DNA from 3 places in the Burkholderia pulmonis genome. Region 1 is predicted to be linked to each of the others. Evidence: riboswitches for the same ligand, from Rfam matches in the RefSeq annotation. Region 1 holds a riboswitch; each other region holds the start of a gene.

What was found. Region 1 has a riboswitch for cobalamin ahead of cobW (cobalamin biosynthesis protein CobW). Riboswitches for the same ligand answer to the same signal wherever they lie in the genome.
Region 2: linked by a shared signal. The riboswitch ahead of AC5LXK_RS18560 (CbtB domain-containing protein) and the one ahead of cobW (cobalamin biosynthesis protein CobW) in region 1 are both predicted to bind cobalamin.
Region 3: linked by a shared signal. The riboswitch ahead of AC5LXK_RS13170 (FecCD family ABC transporter permease) and the one ahead of cobW (cobalamin biosynthesis protein CobW) in region 1 are both predicted to bind cobalamin.

What each region holds. Positions count from the first base shown of each region.
Region 1 is NZ_OZ480186.1:1,861,065-1,870,751, forward strand. It holds gene AC5LXK_RS08620 (cobyrinic acid a,c-diamide synthase CobB) at 1-777, opposite strand, end outside; gene cobO (cob(I)yrinic acid a,c-diamide adenosyltransferase) at 780-1,382, opposite strand; gene AC5LXK_RS08630 (cobalamin biosynthesis protein) at 1,417-1,794, opposite strand; gene cobA (uroporphyrinogen-III C-methyltransferase) at 1,791-2,540, opposite strand; cobalamin riboswitch at 2,711-2,948, opposite strand; cobalamin riboswitch at 3,062-3,326, shown strand; gene cobW (cobalamin biosynthesis protein CobW) at 3,655-4,743, shown strand; gene cobN (cobaltochelatase subunit CobN) at 4,750-8,544, shown strand; gene AC5LXK_RS08650 (magnesium chelatase ATPase subunit I) at 8,541-9,617, shown strand; gene AC5LXK_RS08655 (vWA domain-containing protein) at 9,686-9,687, shown strand, end outside.
Region 2 is NZ_OZ480187.1:375,452-385,138, forward strand. It holds rRNA gene AC5LXK_RS18530 (23S ribosomal RNA) at 1-608, shown strand, start outside; rRNA gene rrf (5S ribosomal RNA) at 797-909, shown strand; gene AC5LXK_RS18540 (DHA2 family efflux MFS transporter permease subunit) at 1,460-2,884, shown strand; gene AC5LXK_RS18545 (2OG-Fe(II) oxygenase) at 3,143-3,904, opposite strand; gene AC5LXK_RS18550 (inorganic phosphate transporter) at 4,190-5,782, opposite strand; gene AC5LXK_RS18555 (histidine phosphatase family protein) at 5,948-6,538, opposite strand; cobalamin riboswitch at 6,589-6,727, shown strand; gene AC5LXK_RS18560 (CbtB domain-containing protein) at 6,761-6,970, shown strand; gene AC5LXK_RS18565 (CbtA family protein) at 6,984-7,706, shown strand; gene AC5LXK_RS18570 (hypothetical protein) at 7,630-8,094, opposite strand; gene metE (5-methyltetrahydropteroyltriglutamate--homocysteine S-methyltransferase) at 8,223-9,687, shown strand, end outside.
Region 3 is NZ_OZ480186.1:2,842,042-2,851,728, reverse strand. It holds gene ilvD (dihydroxy-acid dehydratase) at 1-1,004, opposite strand, end outside; gene AC5LXK_RS13205 (LysR substrate-binding domain-containing protein) at 1,139-2,053, shown strand; gene lgt (prolipoprotein diacylglyceryl transferase) at 2,143-3,033, shown strand; gene AC5LXK_RS13195 (SIMPL domain-containing protein) at 3,148-3,888, opposite strand; gene AC5LXK_RS13190 (EVE domain-containing protein) at 4,069-4,530, opposite strand; RNA gene ssrS (6S RNA) at 4,602-4,783, opposite strand; gene AC5LXK_RS13180 (cell division protein ZapA) at 4,868-5,182, opposite strand; gene AC5LXK_RS13175 (ATPase) at 5,179-5,529, opposite strand; cobalamin riboswitch at 5,684-5,935, shown strand; gene AC5LXK_RS13170 (FecCD family ABC transporter permease) at 6,095-7,093, shown strand; gene AC5LXK_RS13165 (ABC transporter ATP-binding protein) at 7,090-7,905, shown strand; gene cobT (nicotinate-nucleotide--dimethylbenzimidazole phosphoribosyltransferase) at 7,967-9,022, shown strand; gene AC5LXK_RS13155 (adenosylcobinamide-GDP ribazoletransferase) at 9,012-9,687, shown strand, end outside.

The DNA of each region.
Region 1 (9,687 bases):
CTCAAGCAGTGCGAGATTCGCCGGATAGATGAACGAGAACGCCGCATCGCGTGCCACCGCGATCCGCTTGCCGGTGAGCGCGCGCGGCAACGGCGCCGCCGCGTCCGGTTCGGCGAACGCGACGGCCGGCGGCAAGGCGGCCAGCGCCGTCTGCGCGAGTACGTCGGCCGCACGATCGAGCCGCGCGTCGAGATCGCCGATGTCGGCCGGCTGATGCAGGCCGAGATGCCGCTCCGGCAATGCGATGCCCGAGTCGGCCGGCACGTGCCCGAGCCAGCGCAGGTCGTCGGGCAGCGCCTGTTGCAGCAATTCCGCGTGCCGCGCCGAGCCGACGCGGTTCGCCAGCACGCCGTGAAACGGCAGACCCGGCCGGAATCGCGCGAGCCCGAACGCGATCGCCGCGAACGTCTGCGCCATCGCCTTCGCGGAAATCACCGCGACGACCGGCACACCGAATGCGGCCGCGAGATCGGCGCTACTCGGCGTGCCGTCGAACAGCCCCATCACGCCTTCGATCAGGATCAGGTCCGCATCGCGTGCGGCTTCGGCGAGCAGCGCACGGCAGCCGGCCTCGCCGACCATCCCGAGGTCAAGCGCATGCACGGGTGCGCCGCTCGCGCGCTCGAGCAGCATCGGATCGAGAAAATCGGGCCCGGTCTTGAACACGCGCACGCGCCGGCCGAGCCGGCGATGCAGCCGCGCGAGGCCGGCCGTCACCGACGTCTTGCCCTGACCGGACGCGGGCGCGCTGACGAACAGCGCGGGGCAGGCCGGCATGCTCAGAACTCCACGCCGCGCTGCGCCTTCACGCCTTGCTCCTTGTACGGATGCTTGACGAGCCGCATTTCGGTGACGAGGTCGGCCGCATCGATCAGTGCGTCGGGCGCGTGCCGCCCGGTCACGACGACGTGCACCGAATCCGGCCGCGCGGTGAGCGTCGCGAGCACTTCGTCGAGCGGCAGGTATTCGTACTTCAGCACGGTATTCAGCTCGTCGAGGATCACCATCCGGTAATCGCCGCTTTCGATCATCCGGCGCGCCTCGTCCCAGCCCTTGCGCGCGGTCGCGATGTCGGCGTCGCGGTTCTGCGTATTCCACGTATAGCCGTCGCCCATCGTCACGAAATCGCATTCCGCAACCGCGCCGAGGAAGTCGCGCTCGGACGTGTGCAACGCGCCCTTGATGAACTGCACGACGCCGAGCCGCATGCCGTGGCCGAGCACGCGCACGGCCATGCCGAACGCAGCCGTGCTCTTGCCCTTGCCGTTGCCGGTATTGACGATCAGCAGGCCCTTTTCCTGGGTGGCGGCGGCCTGCTTCTTCTCGTGGCCGGCGCGGCGGCGTTCGGTCATCCGTTGATGGGATTCGGCATCGGTCTTCATCGGAAATCGTCCTGTCGAAAGCGAAACAAAGGGTTCAGAGCGGGCCGGCGAGCGCGACCGTCACGCCGTCCCGGATGGATTTGGGGCCCAGCAGCCGGCCGTGCGGCGCAGCGAGCTGCGCACAGGGCTCGGCCACGCCCGCGACGCCGAAGCGGGAAAGCGCCGCGTCCGACGGGCCGCTCGCGGCCAGATCCGGGCGGCTCGCGAGCTGTGCCGCGTCGAACGCAACGAGCGGCCAGCCGCGTCGCGCGCACAGCGTGCGCAGTGCCCGGGCGGATGCCTTGTCGGCGAGCGTGGCGACGAGCGCCGGTTCGGCAGCCGGGTAGCACTGCAGCGCCGCGCGGATCGCGGCATCGAGTTGCGCAGCCGTGACGCCTGCGCGGAAGCCGACACCGAGCGCGACGCGCATCATGCGCGGCCGCCGAGCGCGGCACGCACGGCCGGATCGTCGGCGAGCGCCGCGACGCGGCCGATCACGACGATCGCCGGCGAACCGATGCCGGTCGCACCGACGCGTTCGACGACGGTATCGAGCGTCGCAAGCACGTGCCGCTGTTCGGGACGCGTCGCATTCTCGATCGCCGCGCACGGCGTATCGCCCGGCAGGCCGCCATCACGCAGTGCGGCGACGATCGTATCGAGCCGGCGGATGCCCATGTAGATCACGATCGTCATGCGCGTCGCCGCGAGTGCGCGCCAGTCGGGCTCGTCGACACCGGCGCCGTGGCCCGTGACGAAGATCACGCCCTGCGCGTCGCCGCGCTGCGTGACCGGGATGCCGAGCGCGGCCGGCGCGGCGATGCCCGCGGTGATGCCGTTTACGATCTCGACCGGAAAACCTGCTGCGCCGAGTGCGGCCAGTTCCTCGCCGCCGCGGCCGAACACGAACGGATCGCCGCCCTTGAGCCGTGCGACGCTGCGGCCCGCACGCAAGTGCGCGAACATCGCGGCGACGATCGCCTCCTGCGGCGTCGACGCGTGGCCGCCGCGCTTGCCGACGTGCTCGATCTGCGCGTCGGCGCGCGCATGGTGCAGCACGTCGGGGTTCACGAGATCGTCGACGAGCAGCACGTCCGCCGCGCCGATCGCACGCACGGCCCTGAGCGTCAGCAGGTCGGCGTCGCCGGGGCCGGCGCCGATGAGCCACGCGCGGCTCATTGCGCGCGGCACGGTTCGCACCGCGTCGAAACAGTGGAAAGGGGAAGGCGGGCGGCACAGCGGCGGCCGGCGGGCAGGCAGTACATGACGGATCGGGCGAAGCCCGCGCGAACGCGGGCGGAATGCGCACCCCATCCGTCCCCCGCGGATCGGGCGTTCGGCGAGCGTCGGGCTCGCCCCTTGCGTCGGCCGGTATCCGGGCTGGCCGCTTGCCAGGCCGCAGCCTTCCCGCCCGGCTGACGGGCAGTGGCATCGCGGGCGACCTGGGCGCAGGCGCGGGGAAGCGCGTTGCGCGGGCGGCGTACCGTTGCGGGGACAGCACAGGCCGGGCGGTCGTCCGCCTCCTGTTTCCCGTTTAACTGCATGCACGGAATGCGCATGCGAGCACCGAACGCGGCACATACGATAGCACAGCGGTTTGCCCGTGCGAACCGCCGCGCACGGCCTCCGGCGTGGCCCGGCAGCGGTGCAGAATGCGGCCCGACGGCCCGTTCCGCCTTGACGCTCCCCGCACCGCCGCCTACACTCGCACGCGTTTTGGTGCTCGCGCGCGCCGCTCCGGCGCGCGCAGTTAAACGGGAAACAGGGAGCCTGCCTGCGCCGCAGTCGAGCCAACCTGTGCTGCCCCCGCAACGGTAAGCGAACGCATCGCGCACAGTGCGATGCAGCGCCGCTTCGCCGCATGCCGCACGCATGCGGACGACCGCCACTGGATGCCGCGCGCATCCGGGAAGGCGAAGCGGCGTGTTCGTCAGCCCGGATACCGGCCTAAACGTTGGGGTTCAGCGCCGCGGGGAGGCGGCGCATCGTCCACGGCCGCAGCAGGCCCGACGCCCGGTGTTCGACGCTTCCTCCGCCGATCTGCCCCCGCGCGCATGCGCCGGGCCGGCCCGGCGAACGGCAGGCGGTGCGGGCAGGGCCGGCGGCAGCCGTGTTGGCATTCATGATGTCGACCGTTCGCAAGGAAGCACCATGTCCGATCCGTTGTTCCGCCCGTCGTGCGGCTGTCCGTCCGGATTGCGTGGCGATCTTCCTGCGCGTCACCCGATGCATTGCCACGCCGCCACCGACGCGACGATCCCGTCCTGATTCCCTCTTCGACACCGGACCTACCATGACCCTACGCAAGCTTCCCGTCACGATCGTCACGGGCTTTCTCGGCAGCGGCAAGACGACGCTGATGCGCCACATCCTGCAGCACGCCGAAGGCCGCCGCATCGCGGTGATCGTCAACGAATTCGGCGAACTCGGCATCGATGGCGAAATCCTCAAGGGCTGCGGCATCGGCTGCGAGGACGCCGACGGCGCGCAGGGCGAAGCATCGGGCCAGTTGTACGAACTCGCGAACGGCTGCCTGTGCTGCACCGTGCAGGAGGAGTTCTATCCGGTGATGGAAGCGCTCGTCGAGCGCCGCGCGGACATCGACCACGTGCTGATCGAGACGTCGGGCCTCGCGCTGCCGAAGCCGCTCGTGCAGGCGTTCAACTGGCCGACGATCCGCAACAGCTTCACGGTCGACGCGGTCGTGACCGTCGTCGACGGGCCGGCCGCCGCGAGCGGCCAGTTCGCGGAAAACCCGCAGGCCGTCGACGCGCAGCGCCGCGCCGATCCGAACCTCGACCACGAATCGCCGCTGCACGAGCTGTTCGCCGATCAGTTGTCGTCCGCCGATCTGGTGATCGTGAACAAGGCCGATCTCGTCGGCGACGCGGAGTTTGCGCAGATCGAAACCGCGATCCGCGACGAGATCCCGCCGCAGGTGAAGATCGTGCGCGCGACGCGCGGCGAGCTCGACCTCGCGATGCTGCTCGGCCTCGAATCGGCATCGGAAGACACGATCCACCTGCGTCACGACCATCACGGCTCGGCCGATGACGGCGATCACGACCACCATCACGACGATTTCGACTCGGTGGTCGTGTCGGGCGATGCCAGCACGCGCGAAGCGACGATCGCCGCGCTGCAGCGCGTCGTCGAGACGCACACGATCTATCGCGCGAAAGGCTTCGCCGCGCTGCCCGGCGCGCCGATGCGGCTCGTGATCCAGGGTGTCGGCCGCCGCTTCGACAGCTATTTCGACCGGCGCTGGCAGGACGGCGAAACGCGTGCGAGCCGCTTCGTGCTGATCGGCGAGGATCTCGACGCGGCCGCGCTGCAACGCGCGTTCGACGCCGCGTGCGCGGCCGAGCCGCAACAGGCGTAACGCGCGATGCATCTGCTGCGCACCACGCCGGGCGGCTTCGTCGACGATACGCAGGGCGTCGTCCGGATCGACCAGCAGCCGGCCGACATCGTGATCCTGAGTTCGGCCGACACGACGCTGTCGCTGCTCGCGAGCGTCGTGCCGCATCTGCCGGCCGGATTCCCGAGCGTGCGGCTCGCGAACGTCACGTTCCTGCGCCAGCCGGCGTCGGTCGATTTCTACGTCGACGACGTGCTGCGCCACGCGAAGACGGTCGTGATCGATCACCTCGGCGGCGAAGCCTACTGGCCGTACGGGATCGAGCAGGCCGTGTCGCTCGCGTCGAAACGCGGGCAGCAGCTCGCGATGTTCTCGGGCGACCTGCAGGAAGACCCGAACCTCGTCGCGAAGAGCACGGTCACGCCGGACCTGTGCCGGCTGTGGTGGCGCTACCTGCGCGAAGGCGGCGTGCACAACGCCGACGCGCTGCTGCGCAGCATCGCATGGAATACGCTCGGGTTCGGCGACGAACCCGAGTTGCCGCGCCCGCTGCCGGCCGCCGCGCTGTATCACCCGGCGCGCGACCGCGCGAGCGTCGACGACTGGCGGCCGCGCTGGACGCCCGGCGCGCCCGTCGTCGCGATCCTGTTCTATCGCGCGCACTGGCAGGCCGCGAACACGGCCGTGTTCGACGCGCTGGCCGACGCGCTGGTCGAGCAGGGGCTGAATCCGCTGCCGATCGCGGTGACGTCGCTGAAGGACGCGGTGAGCCGCGAGGTCATCACGCAGCTCTGCGATACCCATGGCGTGGCACTCGTGCTGAACACGACCGCATTCGCGGCCGGCTCGATCGACAGCCCCGAACACGACGTGCTCGCCGGCGATGCGCCGGTGCTGCAGGTGATCCTGTCCGGCGGCAATCGCGACGCGTGGGTGGCCGACAATCAGGGCCTGCATGCACGCGACATCGCGATGCACATCGCGCTGCCGGAAGTCGACGGCCGCATCGTCACGCGTGCGGTGAGCTTCAAGGGGCTCGCGTATCGCTGCCCGCATACAGAGGTCGACGTCGTGCGCTACCAGCCGGACGCCGAGCGGATCGCGTTCGTCGCGGCCCTCGCACGCGGCTGGTGCCGGCTGCGCACGCTCGACAACGCCGACAAGCGCGTCGCGCTGATTCTCGCGAACTATCCGCAAAGCGAAGGGCGGATCGGCAACGGCGTGGGGCTCGACACGCCGGCATCCGCGCTGCGCGTGCTCGCGGCGCTGCGCGATGCGGGCTACGCGCTGGCCGACCTGCCGCCCGACGGCGATGCGCTGATCGCGCGGCTCATCGAAGGCGTGACCAACGACGCGGCCGTGCACGCGTTGCGCCCCGCGTTCCAGAGCTTCCCGCTGGCCGACTACGTCGCGCGTTTCGCGCGATTGCCGGCAGCCGTGCGCGACGCATTGAACGAACGCTGGGGCCCGCCCGAAGCCGATCCGACGCTGCGGCAAGGGCGCTTCACGATCGCCGGCTGGCGCGCGGGCAACGTGTTCGTCGGCATCCAGCCGTCGCGCTCGCGCGGCGAAAACGACTACGCGAGCTACCACGATGCGGATCTCGTGCCGCCGCATGCGTATCTCGCGTTCTATTTCTGGCTGCGCGATGCGTACCGCATCGACGCGGTCATCCATCTCGGCAAGCACGGCAATCTCGAATGGCTGCCGGGCAAGAGCGTCGCGCTGTCCGACGCATGCTGGCCAGACCTGACGCTCGGCCCGCTGCCGCACCTGTATCCGTTCATCGTCAACGATCCGGGCGAAGGCAGCCAGGCGAAGCGTCGCGCGCAGGCCGTGATCGTCGATCACCTGATGCCGCCGCTCACGCGCGCGGAAAACTACGGCCCGCTGCAGGATCTCGAACGGCAGGTCGACGAATACTACGAAGCGCTGATGGTCGATGCGCGGCGCGCGAAGCTGCTGCGCAAGACGATCCTCGCGACGATCGCCGAGCATCGCCTGCATGACGAACTGAGCGTGTCGCCGCCGCGCGATAGCGGCGATGAGGACGCGCTGCTCACGCGCGTCGACGCGTGGCTGTGCGAACTGAAGGAAGCGCAGATCCGAGACGGGCTGCACGTGTTCGGCCTGTCGCCGGCCGATCGCCAGCGCCGCGATACGCTGCTCGCGCTCGCACGCTTTCCGGTCGGCGACGGCAAGGGCGCGCGGGCCGGGCTGATCGGCGCGCTGGCGCGCGATCTCGCGCTCGGCGACGACTTCGATCCGCTCGCGGCCGACTGGGCCGCGCCGTGGACCGGCCCGCGACCGGCGATCCTGCAGGCGCTCGACGCATCGCCCTGGCGCCATGCGGGCGATACGCGCGAGCGGCTCGAACGGCTCGCGCAGCAATGGCTGGACGGGCTGTGCAACAACGGAGTCGACGTGACGCCGCCCGGCGAATGGTCGAATACGCTCGCGGTAATCGAACGTGTCCGCGAAACGCTGCTGCCCGCGCTCGACGCGTGTGGCGGCGAGGAAATGCGCCAGCTGCTGCGCGGGCTCGACGGCCGTTTCGTGCCGCCGGGGCCGAGCGGCTCGCCGTCGCGCGGCCGTCCCGACGTCCTGCCGACCGGCCGCAATTTCTACTCGGTCGACACGCGCGCGGTGCCGACCCAGGCCGCGTGGTCGCTCGGCCTGAAATCCGCGCAGCAACTGATCGAGCGTCATCTGCAGGATCACGGCGACTATCCGCGCGCGATCGGCCTGTCGGTATGGGGCACGGCGACGATGCGCACCGGCGGCGACGACATCGCGCAGGCGTTTGCGCTGCTCGGCGTGCGGCCGAAATGGGCGCACGGCAGCCACCGCGTGACCGACTTCGAGATCCTGCCGATCGAGATCTTCGACCGGCCGCGCATCGACGTGACGCTGCGTGTGTCGGGCTTCTTCCGCGACGCGTTCCCGAACCTGATGCACCTGTTCGACGCAGCCGTGCAGGCCGTCGCCGCGCTCGACGAGCCCGAGGAACTGAACCCGGTCCGCGCGCGCATCGAGCACGAACGCGCGAAATGGATCGCGCAGGGCATGGCGCCCGACGAAGCGCGGCGCCGCGCCGGCTGGCGCGTGTTCGGCGCGCGGCCGGGCAGCTACGGCGCGGGCCTGCAGGACCTGATCGACCAGCGCCGCTGGCAGACCGACGCCGATCTTGCCGACGCGTACCGCCAGTGGGGCGGCCATGCGTATGCGCAGAACAGTGCGGGCGACGCGGCAGCCGATGTATTCGGCGAGCGGCTGGCGACAATCGACGTCGTCGTGCAGAACCAGGACAGCCGCGAGCACGACATCCTCGATTCGAACGACTACTACCAGTTCCAGGGCGGGATGACGACGGCCGTGCGGCACCTGTCCGGACAGCAGCCGAGCATCTACCACGGCGACCATGCGAACCCGGTCGCGCCGAAGATGCGCACGCTGCGCGAGGAAATCGCGCGCGTGATCCGCTCGCGCGTCGTCAACCCGAAATGGCTCGACGGCGTGAAGCGCCACGGCTACAAGGGCGCGGCCGAGATGGCGGCCACCGTCGACTACCTGTACGGCTATGACGCGACCGCGCGCGTGCTGTCCGACCACCAGTACGCGCTCGTCGTCGACGCGTACCTGTTCGACGACGCCACCCGCGCGTTCCTCGAACGGCACAACCCGAAGGCGCTGCACGGTATCTGCGAACGCTTCGTCGAGGCGATGCAGCGCGGCCTGTGGCAGCAGCCGGGCGACTATCGCGAGCGGATCGAGGCGGTCTGGCTCGCGAGCGAACAACTCCAGGAAGGGGGACGGCGATGACCGATCCGACGATGCACCGCGCACGCGCGGTTTTTCCGTTCGCGGCGCTCGTCGCACAGGACGCGCTGCAGCAGGCGCTGTTGCTCGCCGCAATCGACCCGTCGCTCGGCGGCGTGCTCGTCAGCGGGCCGCGCGGCACGGCGAAATCGACCGCCGCGCGCGGTCTCGCGGAGCTGCTGCCCGAAGGGCAGTTCGTCACGCTGCCTTTGTCGGCGAGCGACGAACAGGTGACGGGTACGCTCGATCTCGCACATGCGCTCGCCGAAAACGGCGTGCGCTTCCGGCCGGGCCTGCTTGCCCGCGCGCATCTCGGTGTGCTGTACGTCGACGAAGTGAACCTGCTCGCCGACGGGCTCGTCGATACGCTGCTCGACGTCGCCGCGAGCGGCGTGAACATCGTCGAGCGCGATGGCGTGTCGCACGCACACGACGCACGTTTCGTGCTGATCGGCACGATGAATCCCGAGGAGGGCGAGCTGCGCCCGCAGTTGCTCGACCGCTTCGGGCTGATGGTTGAACTCGAGAACTGTTTCGACGCCGCGCAACGCGAGCGGATCGTGAAGGCGCGCCTCGCGTTCGATCTCGATCCGGACGCATTCCGCGCACGTCATGCGTCTGCCCGGCGTGAACTCGGCGACCGGATTCATGCGGCGCGTGCGCGGCTGGGGATGCTGGATTTCGATGATGCGGTTCATGCGCGCGTCAGCACGCTGTGCATCGACGCGGCCGTCGACGGGCTGCGGGCCGATCTCGTGATGCTGCGTGCCGCGCGGGCGCTGGCCGCGCTGGAACAGGCCGGGGCGGTGACGGTATCGCATGTCGAACGGGTGGCCGAAGCGGTGTTGCGACACCGGCGCCATGCGGGGATGCCGCCATCGCACGGATCGACGCAACACCCTGACGAACGCGGCGATCGTTCACCGCCGGATGCACGCCGACGTCCCGATAACCCGCCGGACGACACTGAAAACGATGCGTCGACATCGCAGGGCGACTGGGGTTACCTGCCGCCCGAGCCTGCCGGGCTGCGCGATGTGAAAAGCGTCGTGCCGCTGCCGCTAAAAAAACGCTGAGCCATCGAGCCGGCGCCGCCGCGAACGCCGTTCGCGGTCCTCGATGGCAGTCAGGCGCAACCGCGCACGT
Region 2 (9,687 bases), on a different replicon from region 1:
AGGTACGGTCGGAAATCGTGCTGATAGTGCAATGGCATAAGCGTGCTTAACTGCGAGACCGACAAGTCGAGCAGGTGCGAAAGCAGGTCATAGTGATCCGGTGGTTCTGTATGGAAGGGCCATCGCTCAACGGATAAAAGGTACTCTGGGGATAACAGGCTGATACCGCCCAAGAGTTCATATCGACGGCGGTGTTTGGCACCTCGATGTCGGCTCATCTCATCCTGGGGCTGTAGCCGGTCCCAAGGGTATGGCTGTTCGCCATTTAAAGAGGTACGTGAGCTGGGTTTAAAACGTCGTGAGACAGTTTGGTCCCTATCTGCCGTGGGCGTTGGATATTTGAAGGGGGCTGCTCCTAGTACGAGAGGACCGGAGTGGACGAACCTCTGGTGTACCGGTTGTCACGCCAGTGGCATCGCCGGGTAGCTATGTTCGGAAGAGATAACCGCTGAAAGCATCTAAGCGGGAAACTCGCCTTAAGATGAGATATCCCTGGGGACTAGATCCCCTTGAAGGGTCGTTCGAGACCAGGACGTTGATAGGTCAGGTGTGTAAGCGCAGTAATGCGTTCAGCTAACTGATACTAATTGCCCGTAAGGCTTGATCCTATAACAAGTCTGTCTCGACAGTCGTTAGCGCTTCAGCGCTGTACGAATGTCGAGCATCGAGTGCAAGGCGCTCGATGTACTGCGGTTGAAGTACCGCATGTGTGTGAGATACAACCTCACAACCCAACCAAATTACTGCTTCTTCCAAGATTGGTTGTGCTGCGAAGTCAGCACAACAACCCTCTTTGCCTGATGACCATAGCGAGTCGGTCCCACCCCTTCCCATCCCGAACAGGACCGTGAAACGACTCTACGCCGATGATAGTGCGGATTCCCGTGTGAAAGTAGGTAATCGTCAGGCTCCCTAAGCCAAGAACCCCCGCCCGAAAGGCGGGGGTTTTTGCATTGGTGCAAAGGAAATGCGTGTGGAGCGGCGAAGCACAACGTGACCACCGCTGCGGCGCTGGGGACGTCGATTCAAGCTCCGTTCCAGAGCGATTCCCGGTCACCAGACACCACCAAAATCCTCTGACACGTCCTTCCACGGACTACAGCGATCCCCAGTCAGCCGACATCCGGCCGATGTCGCCGCATTCAGCGGCGATATTGTGATGGGCGATGATGAGCGACGTTCGTCGACAATGCTTGGCCAATGCCGTCTTCTGACGCGACCTTCCTGCTTGATCTACCCGTCCTTCGACACGCCGTGTCGGCCCGATCGTGCGCGCCCCTCAGCAAACGCATCAAGAAATCGTCATAAAAATCTATGCGCATAAAGTCCATTCGCGCGACGTGCGCTGCAGAGCGGAACGCGGACCCTTCGGGGTAATATCGCCATTCGTCCCGATTCCTGGCGTTGGTCCACATCCGCCGGCGGTCGGTGTCTTCCGCATTCCGTTCCTGCATCGTTCATGACTGACAGCCCTGCCCAAGGTGGTCGGACGACCGACTTCTTGCCGTATCTCGTCGCCGCGACGTTCTTCATGGAGTACCTCGACACGACCGTGATCGCGACAGCGCTGCCGCAAATGGCCCGCTCGTTCGGCGTCGGGCCGAACGCGTTGAGTCTCGGGATGACGGCTTACATGCTTGCACTGGCGGTGTTCATTCCGATCAGCGGCTGGATTGCTGACCGCTATGGTTCGCGCACGGTGTTCGCGAGCGCGATCGTCGTCTTTACCGGCGCGTCGGTACTGTGCGGGCTCTCGGACGGCGTGATGTCGTTCACGGCCGCGCGGCTGCTGCAGGGTGTCGGCGGAGCGATGATGGTGCCGGTCGGGCGGATGATCGTCGTGCGCAGTACCGAGAAGGCCAAGTTGATGCGTGCGATCGCGACGATCACATGGCCGGGCATCGTCGCGCCCGTCGTCGGGCCGCCGATCGGCGGGTTCATCACGACCTATGCGTCCTGGCGATGGATCTTCCTGCTGAACGTCCCGTTCGGCATTGCCGCGCTCGTTTGTACCTGGCTGATCGTCCGGAATACGCGGGCCGACGAGCAGCGGCCGCTCGACTGGGTCGGCTTCGTGCTGGCAGGCGGCGCATTGACGTGCCTGTTGATCGGCACCGAGACCGCCGGGCAGCAGGATGTCGACTTCACGCGCGCCGGCGTCCTGGTGGGGGCGAGCGTGCTGTTCGGCGTGGCTGCGTGGTGGCATGCGCGACGCAGTGCACATCCGCTCCTCGATTTCACGACGCTGAAGATACCGACGTTCTCGGTCACGGTGATCACCGGTTCGATCACGCGGATGGCGATCAACGCCGTGCCGTACCTGCTGCCGCTGCTGTTCCAGATCGGCTTCGGGCTGTCGCCGTTCCAGTCCGGTCTGCTGCTGCTCGCAAGCGCGCTCGGCAACCTCGGAATGAAGGCGGGCACATCGTGGATTCTCGACCGGTACGGTTTCCGGCGCGTGGCGCTCGTCGACGTGACGATCGTCGGCTTCTTCACGATCGCGTGCGGTTGGCTGACCGCATCGACGCCGCTGGCGATCACGCTGCTCGTCGTATTCGTCTACGGACTCACGCGATCGATGCAGTTCACGACGCTTGCGACGCTCGCCTATGCGGATATCCCGGCTCAGCAGACGAGCGCAGCCAGCACGCTGTGGAGCGCTGCGCAGCAGATGACGATCGGGATGGGGATCGCGTTCGGTGCATTGTCATTGCGGCTCGCGGCACTCGTGCGCGGCGATGCGGCCGGCATGCACTACGTGCTCGACGATTTCCGCTGGGCGTTCGTTGCGGCGGGCGTGCTCGCGCTGCTGACGTTGCCGGGCTATGCGCGGCTCGCCTCCGATGCAGGCGACCGGCTGCGGGCGAGCGCGGCACGAGGATAGGGCGGACTGCAGATCGCAGTTGCGTGGCGGCCGGTGAACTTGTCTGTTTGTCGTTGCTCACCGGAATCTCCGAACCGTCGCGACCATTGATATGGCCTGACGATCAGCGCGATCGGTCATCTATCGCTGTGGGCGAGTGATCGGCTGAGCGGCAATGCCCGGTCGCGACGCGCCCCGGGCAATGATGCGCGGAGCTTTCCTGAATAAGCTCGATGCGGGATGGGCGGCACGACAGCATCGCGGTCGCTTCGGTTGCGGCTACTGTGCGTCGTGAAAGATGATGCCGACCGTGTGGCGATGGCCGCTTCGGATCCGGCTCACACCGTGGCGCAGATTGACGCGATAGACGCCGCGCGTTCCCTGTACGGGGCGGCCATGCACGGCGAAGATCACCGCGTCGCCTTGCATCAGCGGCACGACTTCCGCACGCGACTGCATGCGCGGCCGCTGTTCCGTCAACACGAACTCTCCTCCGGTGAAATCGCGGCCCGGCGCCGACAGCAGGATCGCGACCTGCAGCGGAAACACGTGCTCGCCATACAGGTCCTGATGGAGGCAGTTGTAGTCGTCCGGGCCGTATTGCAGGATCAGTGGTGTCGGTCGCACCTGTCCCGCCGCGTGGCAGCGATCGAGAAAGGTCCCGTGGCCTTTCGGGTAGCGGACGTCGATCCCCAGTGCCTGGTTCCAGCGATTCGCGATCGGTGCGAGATGCGGGTAGATCGTCGCGCGCAATTCGCCGATGACCGCGGGCAGCGGGTACGCGAAATATTTGTATTCGCCGCGGCCAAAGCCGTGTCGCGCCATCACGACGCGTGAACGATAGAGCGCATCCCGTGGATAGAGCGACGCGAGCGCATCGCATTCGCGTACCGATATCAGGCCCGGCACGCGTGCGCATCCGTAGCGATCGAGGTCGGCATTGACGGTCGGCCAGTCGATCGCGTCGACGCGTTGCGCGATGTCCGTCGACTCGGCGGCAGGTTGAAGGTCGGCAATGTTCACGGGCGTACCTCGGTTCATTTGCGGTGTGGTGCCGTGCGGTTGAGCACGGTCGAATCCACGACGAAAGTTGATGAACCCAGTCTACCGGCGTCCGTGCGCGGGTGCGCTCCAGATCTTGCGCTTCAATTCGGAAGAGGGAATGGGGAAACGAGGGAGACGGAGTACCCACAGACTGAATGTGGCGATGTGCCGAGGCGGAGAGGCGGAGAGGCGGAGAGGCGGAGAGGCGAGCGGGAGGAGAGGCGACGATCCGGTCAGCCACGGCAGGCGACCGGCTTCCACCGGCCACCCGCGCGTCCACGATCAGGCCAGCGTCCGGAACAGCCAGTAGAGCCCTGCCGCCAGCGCGATCGATGCCGGCAGCGTCAGCACCCACGCGAGGACGAGGCTGCGTACCGTGCTCCATTGCAAGCCCGACCCGTTCGCCGCCATCGTGCCCGCGACACCCGACGACAGCACGTGAGTCGTCGACACCGGCAGCCCGTACATGTCCGCAGCACCGATCGTCAGCATCGCGACGAGTTCGGCCGATGCGCCCTGTCCGTACGTCAGATGCTGCTTGCCGATTTTTTCGCCGACGGTCACGACGATTCGCTTCCAGCCGACCATCGTGCCGAGGCCCAGCGCAATCGCGACGGCGACCTTCACCCACGTGGGAATGAACTTGGTCGCATGGTCGAGCTGCTTGCGATAGTTGTCGATCGCGAGCTTGTCGTCGGCGGCGAATGCGGGTTGCCCCGACTTCTCGATCAGGCGAATTGCTTCGGACACCAGATACATCGTGTTGCGCACGTTGTCGACGTCGCGCTGCGGCACGGCCGCCATCGAGCCCGACGCGCCGACCGCGTTCGCGAGCGAAGTGGACAGTTGCGCCACGGCCGGCAGCACGGCGGGCGTCAGTTCACGACGCTGCACGTAGTGTTCGACATCGGCGCGCGGGTTTGCCGACGGTGCGACGCCGTTCGTGTACTTCCCGAACGTCGCGGCTGCCTGGTTTGCGACCGCCACGAAAGTTTGCGATTCGGCCGGCGTGACGGCCTTGTTCAGCGCGTACGCAGCCGGCACCGTGCCGATCAGGATCAGCATGATGAGGCCCATCCCTTTTTGCCCGTCGTTCGAACCGTGCGCGAACGACACGCCCGTGCAGGTCAGGATCAGCAGGCAGCGAATCCAGAACGGCGGCGGCTGATCCTTCGGCGGCTCCTTGTACAGCTCCGGAATCCGCACGACGGCCTTCAGCACGAGCAGCAGCAGCGACGCGCACAGGAAGCCGACGATCGGCGAGAACAGCAGCGATTTGCCGACGCCGAGCGCCTGGCCCCAGTCGACGCCGCTCGTGCCGGATGCCCCGTGCATCAGCTGGTTCATCAGCCCCACGCCGATGATCGACCCGATCAGCGTATGCGAGCTCGACGACGGCAACCCGAAATACCAGGTCGCGAGGTTCCACACGATCGCGGCGATCAGCAGCGCGAAGACCATCGCGAAGCCCGAGCCGCTGCCGACCTGCAGGATCAGCTCGACCGGCAGCAATTGCAGGATGCCGAATGCGACGGCGCCGCTCGAGACCATCACGCCGAGGAAGTTCCACATGCCCGACCAGATCACCGCGACGTTCGGCGTCAGCGAGTGCGTATAGATCACGGTGGCGACCGCATTCGCTGTGTCGTGGAAGCCGTTGACGAATTCGAAGCCGAGCGCGATCAGCAACGCCGCGCCGAGCAGCAGGTACGGAAACAGCGCCCCTTCGCGGACCGGCGACAGATCGTCGATCAGGTGGGTGGCGATATAGACGGCGCCGAGCGCGAGCACCAGCAGGAAGACGGCATAGCCGAGCTGCTTGGTGCGTTCGATGGAGCCTGGATTGTTCGGGGTGGACGAAGCAGGTTGATTCATGACGGCATCTCGTGAGGGAACCGCGTCCGATCCTAGCTGCGGCCAGCAGTCAGTTTGATGACAGTCGGGACGACGAACGGTGTGTCTTACAGCAATGTAAGGTGACCGGCGGCATGTGAAGCGCCGGTGCGTATCGCCCGTTCACATCGTGAGCGCAACGGCGGCTCAAGCTTCGGTGTCGCGCCGGTCGTCGTCCGGCATGATCAACGTCCAGCCATCCGGCGAGGCGGCGAACGTCGTGCACGACAGCGGTGCGACGTCGACACGCATTGCAGCGCCGGGATCCATCCGCTGCACGTGCGCGATGACCGCACGGACGATCGGCGCATGCGTGATCGCAACGACGTCGCGACCGCGCGGCAGCGCACCCAACCATGCGTCGACGCGGTGCGCGGCGGCCTCGAACGATTCGCCGCGATGCGGTGACGCGGTCGGATCGCCGATCCACGCAGCCAGTTCGTCGGGCAGATCGCGTGCGAGATCGTGCAGCCGCTTGCCGCGCCAGGTTCCGTAATCGATGTCGCGCAGCGCGTCGTCGATGCCGGCGTGCAGTCCGAGCGCATCGGCGGTCTGCTGCGCACAGCGTGCAGGACTGCACAGCACGAGCGAACCGGGCGCGCCTGCCCATCGGGCGCGCAGCGCGGCGGCTTCGGCGAGCCCGTGCGTGTCGAGCGGATCGTCGTCGGGAAACGTGCCGCTGCGCATCGCGCGGGTCGATGCGTGCGCGATCAGGCGCAGCGTGGCGTGCAGGGTCATGTCGGTTGTCGGGTGATCCGGAGCGGGACGCGATCGTTCATGTGTGGTCACTTCAATACGCGAACGTTCGCGCGTACAATTCGCCCGATACGAAACGCGGAAGCCGGTGCAATTCCGGCGCGGTCGCGCCACTGTAACCGGGGAATCGATGATCCCGGAAGCCAGACCTGCCTTCGTACCCATCCAACATTTGTCGGGGCGCGATTCCCCTGAGGTGCATCCATGAGCGAAGCAGTGCTGAAGCCGGCTGTCGTACCGGCGCCCATTCCCGTCCGTGAACTGTTGCCGTGGGCCATCTTCGTCGGCCTGATCCTGCTGCTCGCGATTTATTTCGTGGGCGCGGAAGAGGGCGCGACGTCGCTCGTGCCGGGCATGTACGTACACGAGTTCGTTCACGACGGCCGCCATCTGCTCGGCTTTCCCTGCCACTGACGCGGAGATCAAGATGGTCGGAAAGCTGCTCATGCGCGGGATGCTCGCAGGCATCGCCGCAGGTCTCCTCACGTTCGGTTTCGCGAAAATCGTCGGCGAACCGCAAGTCGATCAGGCAATCTCCTTCGAAGAAAAGCTCGATGCCGCCAAAGGCGACGCACCGGAGCCCGAACTGGTCAGCCGCCACACGCAGGCCGGCCTCGGGCTGCTGACGGGTGTCGTCACCTACGGCGCGGCATTCGGCGGGCTGTTCTCGCTGGTCTTCGCGTTTGCGTACGGGCGAGGCAGTCGCCTCCCGGCACGTCCGCTCGCGGCCTGGCTCGCGCTGGCGGCGTTCATCGCGCTGGTGATCGTGCCGAACATCAAGTACCCGGCCAATCCGCCGTCGGTGGGCGACCCGGACACGATCGGCTATCGCACGGGCCTGTTCTTCCTGATGATCGCGATCTCGATCGCGACGATGGTGTTCTCGGTCAACGTGCGCCGCCACCTGCTGGCGAAGCTCGGCCAATGGAATGCGTCGATCGTCGCGGGGCTCGTGTTCGTCGTGATCATCGCGGCCGTGCAGCTCGGGCTGCCGTCGATCAACGAAGTGCCGGCCGCGTTCCCGGCCGTCGTGCTGTGGAAGTTCCGCGCCGCCGCGATCGGCATGCAGGTGATCATGTGGACGACGATCGGCCTGCTGTTCGGCGCATGGGTCGAGCGCGGCGAACGCATCGGCATGCGCGCCGCCTGACGCGCATCGCCACGGGGCGCGCCCGGCGCAGCATGCGCGGCGCGCTCCACATCGCTTCGCGCGCCAGCGCGACGACCGCGGCCAGATAGTCGATCGATGCATCCGCGTCGCGGATGCCGAGGGAGATCTGCTTCGCGATCTCTTTCCTTCCCCGCTTGACCGGCACGACCCGCATCCGTTTCTCCAGCTTCAGCCGCTGCTGCCCGCCCTGCATGAACCGCAGGCCACCGCCTTCCCCGGTCCCGGATCGGCGTGCCGAACGGCTGCTCGATTTTCCGGACGTATGGCCGAGTGCCGATTGCGTGAGGTGCAGCGCATTGGCGGCCGCGATCGGCGCACCCTTGCGCTCGACCTCACGAATGACGACGAGACGGAGTCGTTCCAGCATGGATCCCGCTCGCACAATAGATGCATGAACAACTCTCATGCATGGATGAAATAATGCCATTTCATTTCATGGTTTGAACTCCCTATCATGGTTGCCGGATCTCCAATTTCTCTCGGGACGGCAGCCACATGGTGACGACACACAACCTCGGTTTTCCGCGCATCGGCGCAAAGCGCGAACTCAAGTTCGGTCTCGAGCGCTACTGGAAGGGCGAATCGTCGCGCGACGAACTGAAGGCGCTCGGCGCCGAGCTGCGCCAGCGCCACTGGAACGACCAGCGTGATCTCGATCTCGCGCCGATCGGCGACTTCGCGTTCTACGACCAGGTGCTCGACATGAGCTTCACGCTCGGCAACCTGCCGAAGCGCGTGCAGGACTTCCACGGCGATGCGCTCGACAACTATTTCCGCGTCGCGCGCGGCCGTTCGGCGCAGTCGGCGGAAGCGCACGCCGCATGCTGCGGCGGTGTCGCGGCCGGTGAAATGACGAAGTGGTTCGACACGAACTATCACTACATCGTCCCGGAATTCCACGCGGACACGAACTTCGCGCTCGACCCGTCGGGCCTGCTGCAGCAACTGGCCGAAGCGCAGGCGCAGGGCGTAGCCGCGAAGCCGGTGATCCTTGGTCCCGTCACGTACCTGTGGCTCGGCAAGACGAAGGACGATTCCGATCGCCTCGCGCTGCTGCCGAAGCTGCTGCCGGTGTACGGCGCACTGCTCGACACGCTGACCGCACAGGGCATCGAATGGATGCAGATCGACGAGCCGATCCTCGTGACGGAGCTCGACGCCGAATGGCGCCAGGCCTTCCGCACCGCGTATGCAGCGCTGGAAACGCGCCGCATCAAGGTACTGCTCGCCACGTACTTCGGCCAGCTTCAGGACAACCTGACGCTCGCGGCCTCGCTGCCGGTCGACGGCCTGCATGTCGATGCGATCCACGCCCGTAACGAAGTCGACGCGCTGGTGCGCGAACTGCCGGCCGACCGCGTGCTGTCGGTGGGCGCGATCAACGGCCGCAACATCTGGAAGACGGACCTGAGCGCGACGCTCGACTGGCTCGAGCCGCTCGCGAAGCAGCTGGGCGAGCGCCTGTGGATCGCGCCGTCGTGCTCGCTGCTGCACGTGCCGGTCGATCTCGCGAGCGAGGAGAAGCTCGATGCGGAAATCCGCTCGTGGCTCGCATTCGCGCTGCAGAAGCTCGACGAACTGAAGGTGCTTGCGACCGCGCTGAACGAAGGCCGCGACAAGGTCGCCGATGCGCTCGCCGCGAACGCCGCCGCGATCGACTCGCGCCGCCGTTCGCCGCGCGTGAACAACCCGGCGGTGAAGGCCGCGATCGCACGTATCGACACCCAGCTCGGCAACCGCGTGAGCCCGTACACGCAGCGTGCGTCGAAGCAGTCGGCGCGACTGAACCTGCCGGCCTTCCCGACGACGACGATCGGGTCGTTCCCGCAGACCGCCGAAATCCGCCAGGCCCGCAGCCAGTTCAAGGCCGGCGTGCTGGACGAGGCTGGCTACCGCGCGGCGATGAAGGCCGAGATCGAGCGCAGCGTGCGCGAACAGGAATCGCTCGAACTCGACGTAC
Region 3 (9,687 bases), 980 kb from region 1:
CCCGCGTCGAGCAGGATCTTCAGCACCTGCGGAATCCCGCCAGCCCGATGCAGATCGGTCGCGACGTACTTCCCGGACGGCTTCAGGTCACAGATCACGGGCACGCGCTTGCGGATGCGCTCGAAGTCGTCGATCGTCCAGTCGACCTCGGCTGCGTGCGCGATCGCGAGATAGTGCAGCACCGCATTGGTCGAGCCGCCCGTCGCCATGATCACCGACACAGCGTTCTCGATCGATTCCTTCGTGATGATGTCGCGCGGCTTCAGGTCGCGCTTCACGGCTTCGACCAGCACGCGCGCCGATTCGGCGGCCGAATCGACTTTTTCCTGGTCGGGGTTCGCCATCGTCGACGAATACAGCAGCGACATCCCGAGCGCCTCGAACGACGAACTCATCGTGTTCGCCGTGTACATCCCGCCGCACGAGCCCGACGTCGGGCACGCATTCTTCTCGACCCCTTCGAAATCCTCCTGCGACATCCGGCCCGCGGTGAATTCGCCGACGGCCTCGAACGACGACACGATCGTCAGGTCCTTGCCCTTCCAGTGGCCGGGGCGGATCGTGCCGCCGTACACGTAGATGCCTGGCACGTTCAGGCGCGCAAGCGCGATCATGCCGCCCGGCATGTTCTTGTCGCAGCCGCCGACCACCACCACGCCGTCCATCCACTGGCCCTGCACGCAGGTCTCGATACAGTCGGCGATCACCTCGCGCGACACGAGCGAGTACTTCATGCCTTCGGTGCCCATCGACATGCCGTCCGAAATCGTCGGCGTGCCGAAGATCTGCGGGTTCGCGCCAGATGACCGCACGGCGTCGACGGCGGCGTCCGACAGGCGCTGCAGGCCGGAATTGCACGGAGTGATCGTCGAATGGCCGTTCGCGATGCCGACCATCGGCTTGTCGAAATCGTCCTTCTGGTAGCCGAGTGCGTAATACATCGAGCGGTTCGGCGAACGGGCCACGCCTTGCGTGATGTGCTTCGAGCGACGGTTGTACGACATGGGGGGCTCCATCGTTGTAGGGGCATCGCTCGTGAGGGCGCGCCGGTTCGGATCAATCAAGAATGGAGTTTCCTGATTGGGATGTCCAATATATTATTTGTCGCTTATTAAGTTGTTTTATGAATGAGTCGAGCATGGCCGATCCGACCCCCGACCTGCGCCAGTGGCGCTATTTCGCAACCGTTGCCGACGAGCGCCATTTCGGCCGTGCGGCCGAGCGCCTGTCGATGACGCAGCCGCCGCTGTCGCAGGCGATCCGGGCGCTGGAGGACGCGCTCGGCGTCGCGCTGTTCGTGCGCACCAAGCGCTCGGTGGCGCTGACGACGGTCGGCGCGGCGTTGTTGCCCGACGTGCGCCGCCTGCTGGAGTCGGCAGACGCGCTGCCGCCGCTGGCGCGACGGCTCGCGCGCGGCGAGGCCGGTTCGCTGTCGCTCGCGTTCGTGTCGACGGCCGATTACGGGCTGCTGCCGTCGTTGCTGCGGGCGTTCGGCGCGCGCTATCCGCAGGTGCGCCTGCAGCTGGCGGAGGCGACGAGCGACGTGCAGATCGACGAGCTCGTCGCCGGGCGCATCGACGCGGGGCTCGTCATTCCGCCCGTGCCGCCGCGCCATGCGGCCGGGCTGTCGTACCTGCCCGTCGTGCGCGAGCCGCTGGTCGTCGCGATGCCGGCCTCGGCGTCCGACGGGCCCGAGGACGCGCCCGTGCATCTCGCCGAGGTCGCCGCATTGCCGCTCGTGATCTTTCCGCGTCGTTTGGCGCCCGGCTTTTATGACATCATTACGGGCTGCTACGGCGCAGCGGGGGAAACCCCGCACATCGGCCAGGAGGCGATCCAGATGCAGACGATCGTCAGCCTCGTGTCGGCCGGCATGGGCGTTGCACTGGTGCCGCAATCGCTGCGTAACCTGCGGCGCACCGGCGTGGTCTACCGGCCGCTCGCCGGTCACGCGCCGGTCGTCGAGACGGGGCTGGTGTGGCGCACGGGCGACGTGAGCCCCGTGCTCGCCGGCTTCATCGACGTCGTGCGCGCGCAGGGTCTTGCCGCATGACGTGAACGATGGTGCGCGCGTACCGTCCAACGCGCGGTGCTGCGCACGTGCGGCGGCCGTACCGTATTCGAAAACTTCTTCGCTAACCCATGATCATTCACCCGAATTTCGACCCCGTTGCGATCCATCTCGGGCCGCTGGCCGTGCGCTGGTACGGCCTCATGTATCTCGTCGGCTTCATCGCGGCGATCGTCGTCGGCCGGATCCGCCTGAAACTGCCGCACGTCGCGGCGCAGGGCTGGACCGCGAAGGACATCGACGACATGATGTTCTACGGCGTGCTAGGCACCGTGCTCGGCGGCCGGCTCGGCTACGTGCTGTTCTACAAGGCCGATTTCTACTTCTCGCATCCGCTCGACGTGTTCAAGGTGTGGGAAGGCGGCATGTCGTTTCACGGCGGCTTCCTCGGCGTGACGCTCGCGATGGTGCTGTTCGCGTGGCAACGCAAGCGGCACTGGCTGCAGGTCACCGATTTCGTCGCGCCGATGGTGCCGACGGGGCTCGCGGCCGGGCGGCTCGGCAACTTCATCAACGGCGAGCTGTGGGGCCGCGTGACCGATCCGACGTCACCGTGGGCGATGATGTTCCCGGGCGCGATGCGCGACGATGCGGCATGGCTGCCGAAACATCCGGAGCTCGTCGAGAAGTGGCATCTCGCCGACGTGTTCATGCAATACCAGATGCTGCCGCGCCATCCTTCGCAGCTCTATGAAATTGCGCTCGAAGGTATCGCGCTGTTCTTCGCGCTGTTCTTCTTCTCGCGCAAGTCGCGGCCGATGGGTGCCGTGTCGGCGCTGTTCCTGATCGGCTATGGCCTCGCACGCTTCACGGTCGAGTTCGCACGCGAACCCGATGACTTCCTCGGCCTGCTTGCGCTCGGCCTGTCGATGGGCCAGTGGCTGTCGCTGCCGATGATCCTCGCGGGTATCGCGCTGATGGTCTGGGCGTATCGCCGCCGCGCGGCGAATGCGGCTGCGTGACGCGGTATCGATGTACGCGCGACCCGCGCGTGCATCGCCCATTCGGATGCAGATGAAAAAAACGCCGGCCCTCGGGCCGGCGTTTTTCGTTTCTGACAAGCTGCGCGACGCGCGTTACTTCATCTGCACCGAGCCGTTGACGGTGACCGACACGGTGGCCTTGCCGCCTTCGACCGCGATCGGCGCGCTCATCTTCGCGCTGTCCATCGGTGCCGCGGCCATCGCCATCATGCGCGTGTACGGCTGCACGTTGCGGCCGCTGCCGACATTCACGTCGCGGATCGTGTAGCTGCTGTAGCCGAATGCCTTGGCCGCTTCATCCGCGCGTGAGCGGAACGACTTGATCGCTTCGGTCGTGAGCTTCTGTTCGGCCGTGCGCTGTGCTTCAGGCGACAGCGAGAACTCGACGTTCGCGACCTGCATCAGGTTCGACAACTGGCCTGCCAGCTTCGACGCCGCGGCGAAATCGCGCGATTCGAGCGCCACCTCGGTACGGCCGCGCCATGCGGAGATCTTCCCGTCGCGATCGGTGCTCGGATACACGGAGAACGCGCCCGTGTGTGCGGTGACGCCCGATACGCCCTTCGCCTGCGACAGGGCCGCGTCGGCGCGCTGGTTCAATTGCGCCGTCAGGCTGCCCGGATCCTTGGCCTGCTGCTCGTAGAACAGCGTGATGTGGATGATGTCCTGCGGCACGTCTGCACTGGCCTGCGACGAAAGCGACAGCACGCCGGCCGGCTCCGGAAAATGCGGATTCGCCGTCTGTGCGTGCGCGGCGGGCGACGCGAGCGTCAGCGCGACGGGAACGGCGGCGGCGAGGGCGAGCGACAGCGCGAGTGCGGATTTCTTGGTCATTGTTGGACTCCTTGTGCGAGGGCGTGCACGCGGATCACGCGTGCACGACGCGGGCGTACCGCGCGACAAAAAAACGACAGCCGGCCCGATCGGCCGACAGCGGTTGCTTAGGCTGCGCGAAAGTGCCGCGAGTTCCGTCGCGGCGGTACAGGCTGACCAGATTTGACCTTTGGCGCACGCCTACTTCATCAGCTTTTCGGTGATGAACCGCCATTCGGCGCGTGTGACGGGCGTGATCGACAGCCGGTTGCCGCGCGCGAGCACGCGCATGTCGGCGAGTTCGTCGTGGTCGCGCAGCGCGGCGAGCGGCACGAGCGGCGACTTCTTCACGTAACGCACGTCGACGAGCAGCCAGCGCGGCGCTTCCTGCGTCGATTTCGGGTCGTAATAGGGGCTTTTCGGATCGAACTGCGTGGGATCGGGGTAGGGCGTCGACGACACTTCGGCGAGGCCCGCGATGCCCGGCTCGGGGCAGCTCGAGTGATAGAACAGCACGCCGTCGCCGATCTTCATCGTGTCGCGCATGAAATTGCGCGCCTGATAGTTGCGCACGCCGGTCCACGGCAGCGAGCGCTGCGGGGCGTTGGCGAGATCGTCGATGCTTGCTTCGTCCGGTTCGGACTTCATCAGCCAGTATTGCATGGATCGTGATCGACGCAGAAAGAGGCTGCTACAAAAGAAAACGGCATCGGGATTCGCCCGATGCCGTTGGATAGGCCCCCGCCTTGGCCGCTAGGCCGGCATCCTGAACCTGGGGTTCAGAATTGGTCGCAGTTAGCAGCACTTCGGGTACATCAGACAGAGTGACGCGCGCGCCCGTGCTACAAATTTCCGCAACCGTGCACATGGCATTGGTTCAAGGAATATATGACCTTGGCGAACCAGGCAGGGAAGCTGACTGAACTGTGATTCTTCGATGCGCCAATTTGACCACCGTTGATCGCCGAGATCAAGGGGAATCGACGCATCGATTAAAACGTTACTGCGTCTCGTGCTGTGCGAGCACCGCGCCGAGCTGTTCGTTCATCTGATGCATTGTACGACGGATTTCCTCCGCCGGAAATGCTTCACCGTGTCGCACGCTCGTTTGCAGCCGCAGCAATTCCGATGCGAGCGACAGCGCCGCCATCACCGCAATGCGATCGGTGCCGCGCACCGAGCTGTTCGAGCGGATTTTCGACATTTCGGCGTCGACGCGCGCGACTGCCTCGAGCAGCGCCGCTTCGGTCTCGGCCGAACAGGCGAGCCGATAGGGCTGACCGAGGATCGAGACTTCGATCTGCTTGGTGCTCATGCATGTTCTCCGTGGCTGGCCGCGTCATCGCCATCCGCACGCGCCTGCGCATCCAGCAGGTCGAGCTGGTTGTCGGCTTGCTCCGCGCTTTTCGAGCGCGGCAGCTTTTCGAGAATCGCGTTCAGTTTCACCTGAGCGTCGTCGATCTTTGCCGACAGCGTGTCACGCTCGGCCGCGAGCGCATTGCGTTCGTCGCGCAGTTCCGCGAGTTCCGCGCGGACCGTGTCCGCTTCCGCGCGCAATTGCGCGACCTGCTCCTCGAGCGCGAGCCGTTCCGAGTGATAGCGCTTGTTCAGCGAAATCAGACGGCCAATATTTTGAGATAAGGTTTCGAGTTCGTTGAGCATTTGCTGCGTCCTCTAAAGACCCAGCATTTTAGCGCGGAATAACGCGCAAACCGACATCTGTAACGTTTCCAGTCGTAACTGCCCTGCTTCTTGCCGTGAATCGGTGCTTCATGCGCGGGTTCGGGCGCTTCCTTGACGCTTGTGCGACCGGCTCCTAAACTGGCGCCGCCTCGGTGCTCGCGCGTGGCACGCGCGGTTAAACGGGAAGCAGGGCGCACGCTCCGGGAGCGTGTCAACCTGCGCTGCCCCCGCAACGGTAAGCGGCCGCGTTCGTTGACGCAGGCCGGCTCGGGCGCGTTTTGCGTGCAGCTGTCGCACGCGGGCGCGGGCCACTGCGCGTGAAACGCGCGGGAAGGCGAGCCGGACCGCCGCCAGCCCGGATACCGGCCGAGACGGGAAGCCCGCACGGGCTTCGTGACGCGCGGCCTGCGGGGAAGCGGGGCGCGCAATGCTTGACGGAATGTTCTTCGATGCCGACCCCAATCATCCGCCAGGCGCCGATGTCGCGCCCGGCCGGCTACCGCCAGCGGACGCGCCGCGCGTCATGCGCACGGCTGCGCGCGGCATGAGCGCCGCACGCGCCACCGCGATCTGGGCCGCGCTGGCTACCGTCGTCGCGTTGCTGTTCGTCGCGTCGCTGTCGATCGGCAGCGTGCCGATGTCGCCGTGGCAGGCGCTCGCGTCGCTCGTGCCGCATGGCGGCGATGCGCTGTTCGCCGATATCGTCCGGACGCTGCGCCTGCCGCGCGCGCTCGCGGGTTTCGCGTGCGGCGCGCTGCTCGCGCTGGCCGGTGCGCTGCTACAGGTGCTGCTGCGCAATCCGCTCGCGGAGCCGTACGTGCTCGGCGTGTCCGGCGGTGCAGCCGGCTTCGCGTTCGTGGCGATGATCGCGGGCGGTGCGTGGTGGCTCGTCGACGCGTCGGCGTTCGCCGGTTCGCTCGTCTCGGTCGCGCTCGTGCTCGGTCTTGCACGCCGCGAGCTGTGGCGCGGCGATTCGCGCGATGCGTCGCCGCGGCTGCTGCTCACGGGCGTCGTGATCGCGGCGGGGTGGGGCGCACTCGTCACGCTGCTGTTGTCGCTCGCGCCCGATGCGCGGTTGCGCGGCATCATCTTCTGGCTGACGGGCGACCTGAACGGCGTGACGGCGCCGTGGTTCGCGTGGGGCGCGCTGTTGCTGGCCGCATGCGTCGCGCTGCCGGCCGCGCCGCAGCTGAACGTGCTGTTGCGCGGCGACGCGACCGCGCTCGCGCTCGGCGTGCCGGTCGCGCGCCTGCGCGTGCGGATCTATCTCGTCGCGTCGCTGGCCGCGGCGGCCGCAGTGACGACCGCCGGCACGATCGGTTTCGTCGGCCTCGTCGTGCCGCATGCGCTGCGGCTTGCGTTCGGCAACGACCAGCGGATGTTGTTGCCGGCCGCGATGCTCGCGGGCGGCGGTGGCGTGATGGCGGCCGACCTGCTCGCCCGTACCGCGATCGCGCCCGCGCAATTGCCGGTCGGCGTGATGACCGCGTTGATCGGCGTACCGGTGTTCCTGTGGATGTTGCTGAGGAGGCCGATGCGATGACGGACAACGCGTTGCATGCCGCTGCCGGCGACATGCGTTACATGGCTGCCGCTCTGACGCTGAAGGCCGGCGCACGCACGCTGCTCGACCGCTTCACGCAGGCGTTCCGCCCCGGCGAGATCTGGTGTGTCGCGGGGCCGAACGGCGCGGGCAAGACGACATTGCTCGCGACGCTCGCGGGGCTGCAGCCGCCGGCCGGCGGACAGGTCGAGATCGACGGCCGGCCGCTAGCCGCATGGCGGCCCGAGCAACTCGCGCAGCGTCGCGCACTGATGCCGCAGCAATTGCACGACGCGTTCAGCGCGACCGTGTTTGACACGGTGCTGCTCAACCGCTTTCCGTATCTTGGCGGCTGGGGCTGGGAGCGTGACGGCGACCGTGAGGCCGTGCGCGATGCGCTCGCGACGTTCGATCTGGCCGCGCTCGCGTCGCGCGACGTGCTGTCGCTGTCGGGCGGCGAGCGGCAGCGCGTCGCGCTGGCCGCGACGCTGTGCCAGGATGCGCCGCTGATGCTGCTCGACGAACCGCTCGCGCATCTCGACCTGCATCACCAGATCGATTGCCTGACCGCGCTGGCCGCATGGCTCGACGGGGGCCCGCGCACGGTGCTGTTCTCGTGCCACGACCTGAATCTCGCGCGGCGTTTCGCGACGCATGCGTTGCTGCTCGATGGCCGCGGCCACGCATGGGCCGGCCCCGTGCACGACGTGCTGACGCCCGAGCGTGCAAGCGATGCGTTCGGCTATCCGCTCGTGCTGATTCGCGAGAACGGCCGCGATGCGCTGCTGCCGGCGTGGCCTGCGCGACAATGACTTTTCCTTTCCCGATTCTTCCGATGCGCGGTGCATGCCGCGCGAACGACACGGCTTCTCGATGACGACTCCGACCCACTTCCCGCCCGCGATCGCGCCGCTCGACGACGCGCTGCGTAAGCGCCTGCAGCATGTGATCGACCACAAGACCAAGCCGCCCGGCAGCCTCGGCCAGCTCGAGGCGGTCGCGCTGCAGATCGGCCTGATCCAGTGCACCGAGCGGCCGGTCGTGCAGCGTCCCGTGACGATCGTGTTCGCCGGCGACCACGGGATCGCGGCCGAGGGCGTCAGTCCTTATCCGCAAGCGGTGACCGCGCAGATGGTCGCGAATTTCCTGGCCGGCGGCGCGGCGATCAACGCGTTCTCGGGCGTCGCGCAGAGCACGCTCGAGATCGTCGATGCGGGCGTCGCGTCGCCGCTGCCCGTGTCGGACCGGCTGGTGTCGCTGTCGGTCGCGCGCGGCACGCGCAACTTCGCGGCGGAGCCGGCGATGACGCGCGACGAGGCAATGACGGCGCTGGCCGCCGGCGCGGCGCGCGTGCGCCTGCACGCATCGCTCGGCACGAACGTGATCGGCTTCGGCGAGATGGGGATCGCGAACACGTCGTCGGCCGCGTGCCTGATGAGCCGTCTGCTCGACGTGCCGATCGACGCATGCGTCGGCCGCGGCACGGGCCTCGACGACCAGGGGCTTGCGCACAAGCGCGCAGTGCTCGGCCGTGCGCTCGTCAGGCATTCGCACGCGGTTGCGCCGCTCGACGTGCTCGCGACGTTCGGCGGCTTCGAGATCGCGATGATGACGGGCGCGTACCTCGCGGCCGCGAGCGAGCGGATGACGATCCTGGTCGACGGCTTCATCGCGACGGCCGCGCTGCTCGTCGCCGAACGCATCGCCCCCGGCGTGCGCGACTACTGCGTGTTCTCGCATACGTCGCACGAGGCCGGGCACCGGCGCATGCTCGAGCATTTCGGCGCGAAGCCGCTGCTCGCGCTCGACCTGCGGCTCGGCGAAGGTACGGGCGCGGCGCTCGCGCTGCCGCTCGTGCGCGCGGCGGCGGCCTTCCTCAGCGAGATGGCGAGCTTCGAGTCCGCCGGCGTCGACAATCGTGACGCCTGATCGCGCGCGCGGCGTGCGGGCCGAACTGCGTTACTTCTTCGTCGCGCTCGGCTATTTCACGCGCGTGCCGGTGCCGCGTTCGATCGGCTATGCGGCCGGCGATCTCGACCAGGCCGCGCGATATTTCCCGCTCGTCGGCGCATGCGTCGGCGCGTGGGGTGCGCTGGTCTATCTGGTGGCGCTGCGCGCGCTGCCGGTGTCGATCGCGGTCGGGCTGTCGATGGCCGCGACGCTGCTCGCGACCGGCGCCTTCCACGAAGACGGCCTGGCCGACAGTTGCGATGCGTTCGGCGGCGGCTATACGCGCGACGACGTGCTGCGCATCATGCACGATTCGCGGATCGGCACGTTCGGCGCGGTCGCGCTCGTGATCTCGCTGGGCGTGAAATGGCAGGCGCTTGCGTCGATGCTGCCGTTGCGTGCCGCATGGACGATGATCGCCGCGCATGCGGCGAGCCGCGCGACCGCCGTGAGCCTGCTGATGACGCTCGACTACGTGCGGCCCGAAGGCAAGGCGAAACCGGTCGCGCAACGGATGGGCGCGCGCTCGGCATGCGTCGCGGCGGTATTCGGATTGCCCTGGCTGTTCTGGCCGGACTGGCGCATGGGCGTTGCCGCATGCGTCGCGCTCGTCCTCGTGCGCGCGTGGGCGGCCCGCTATTTCG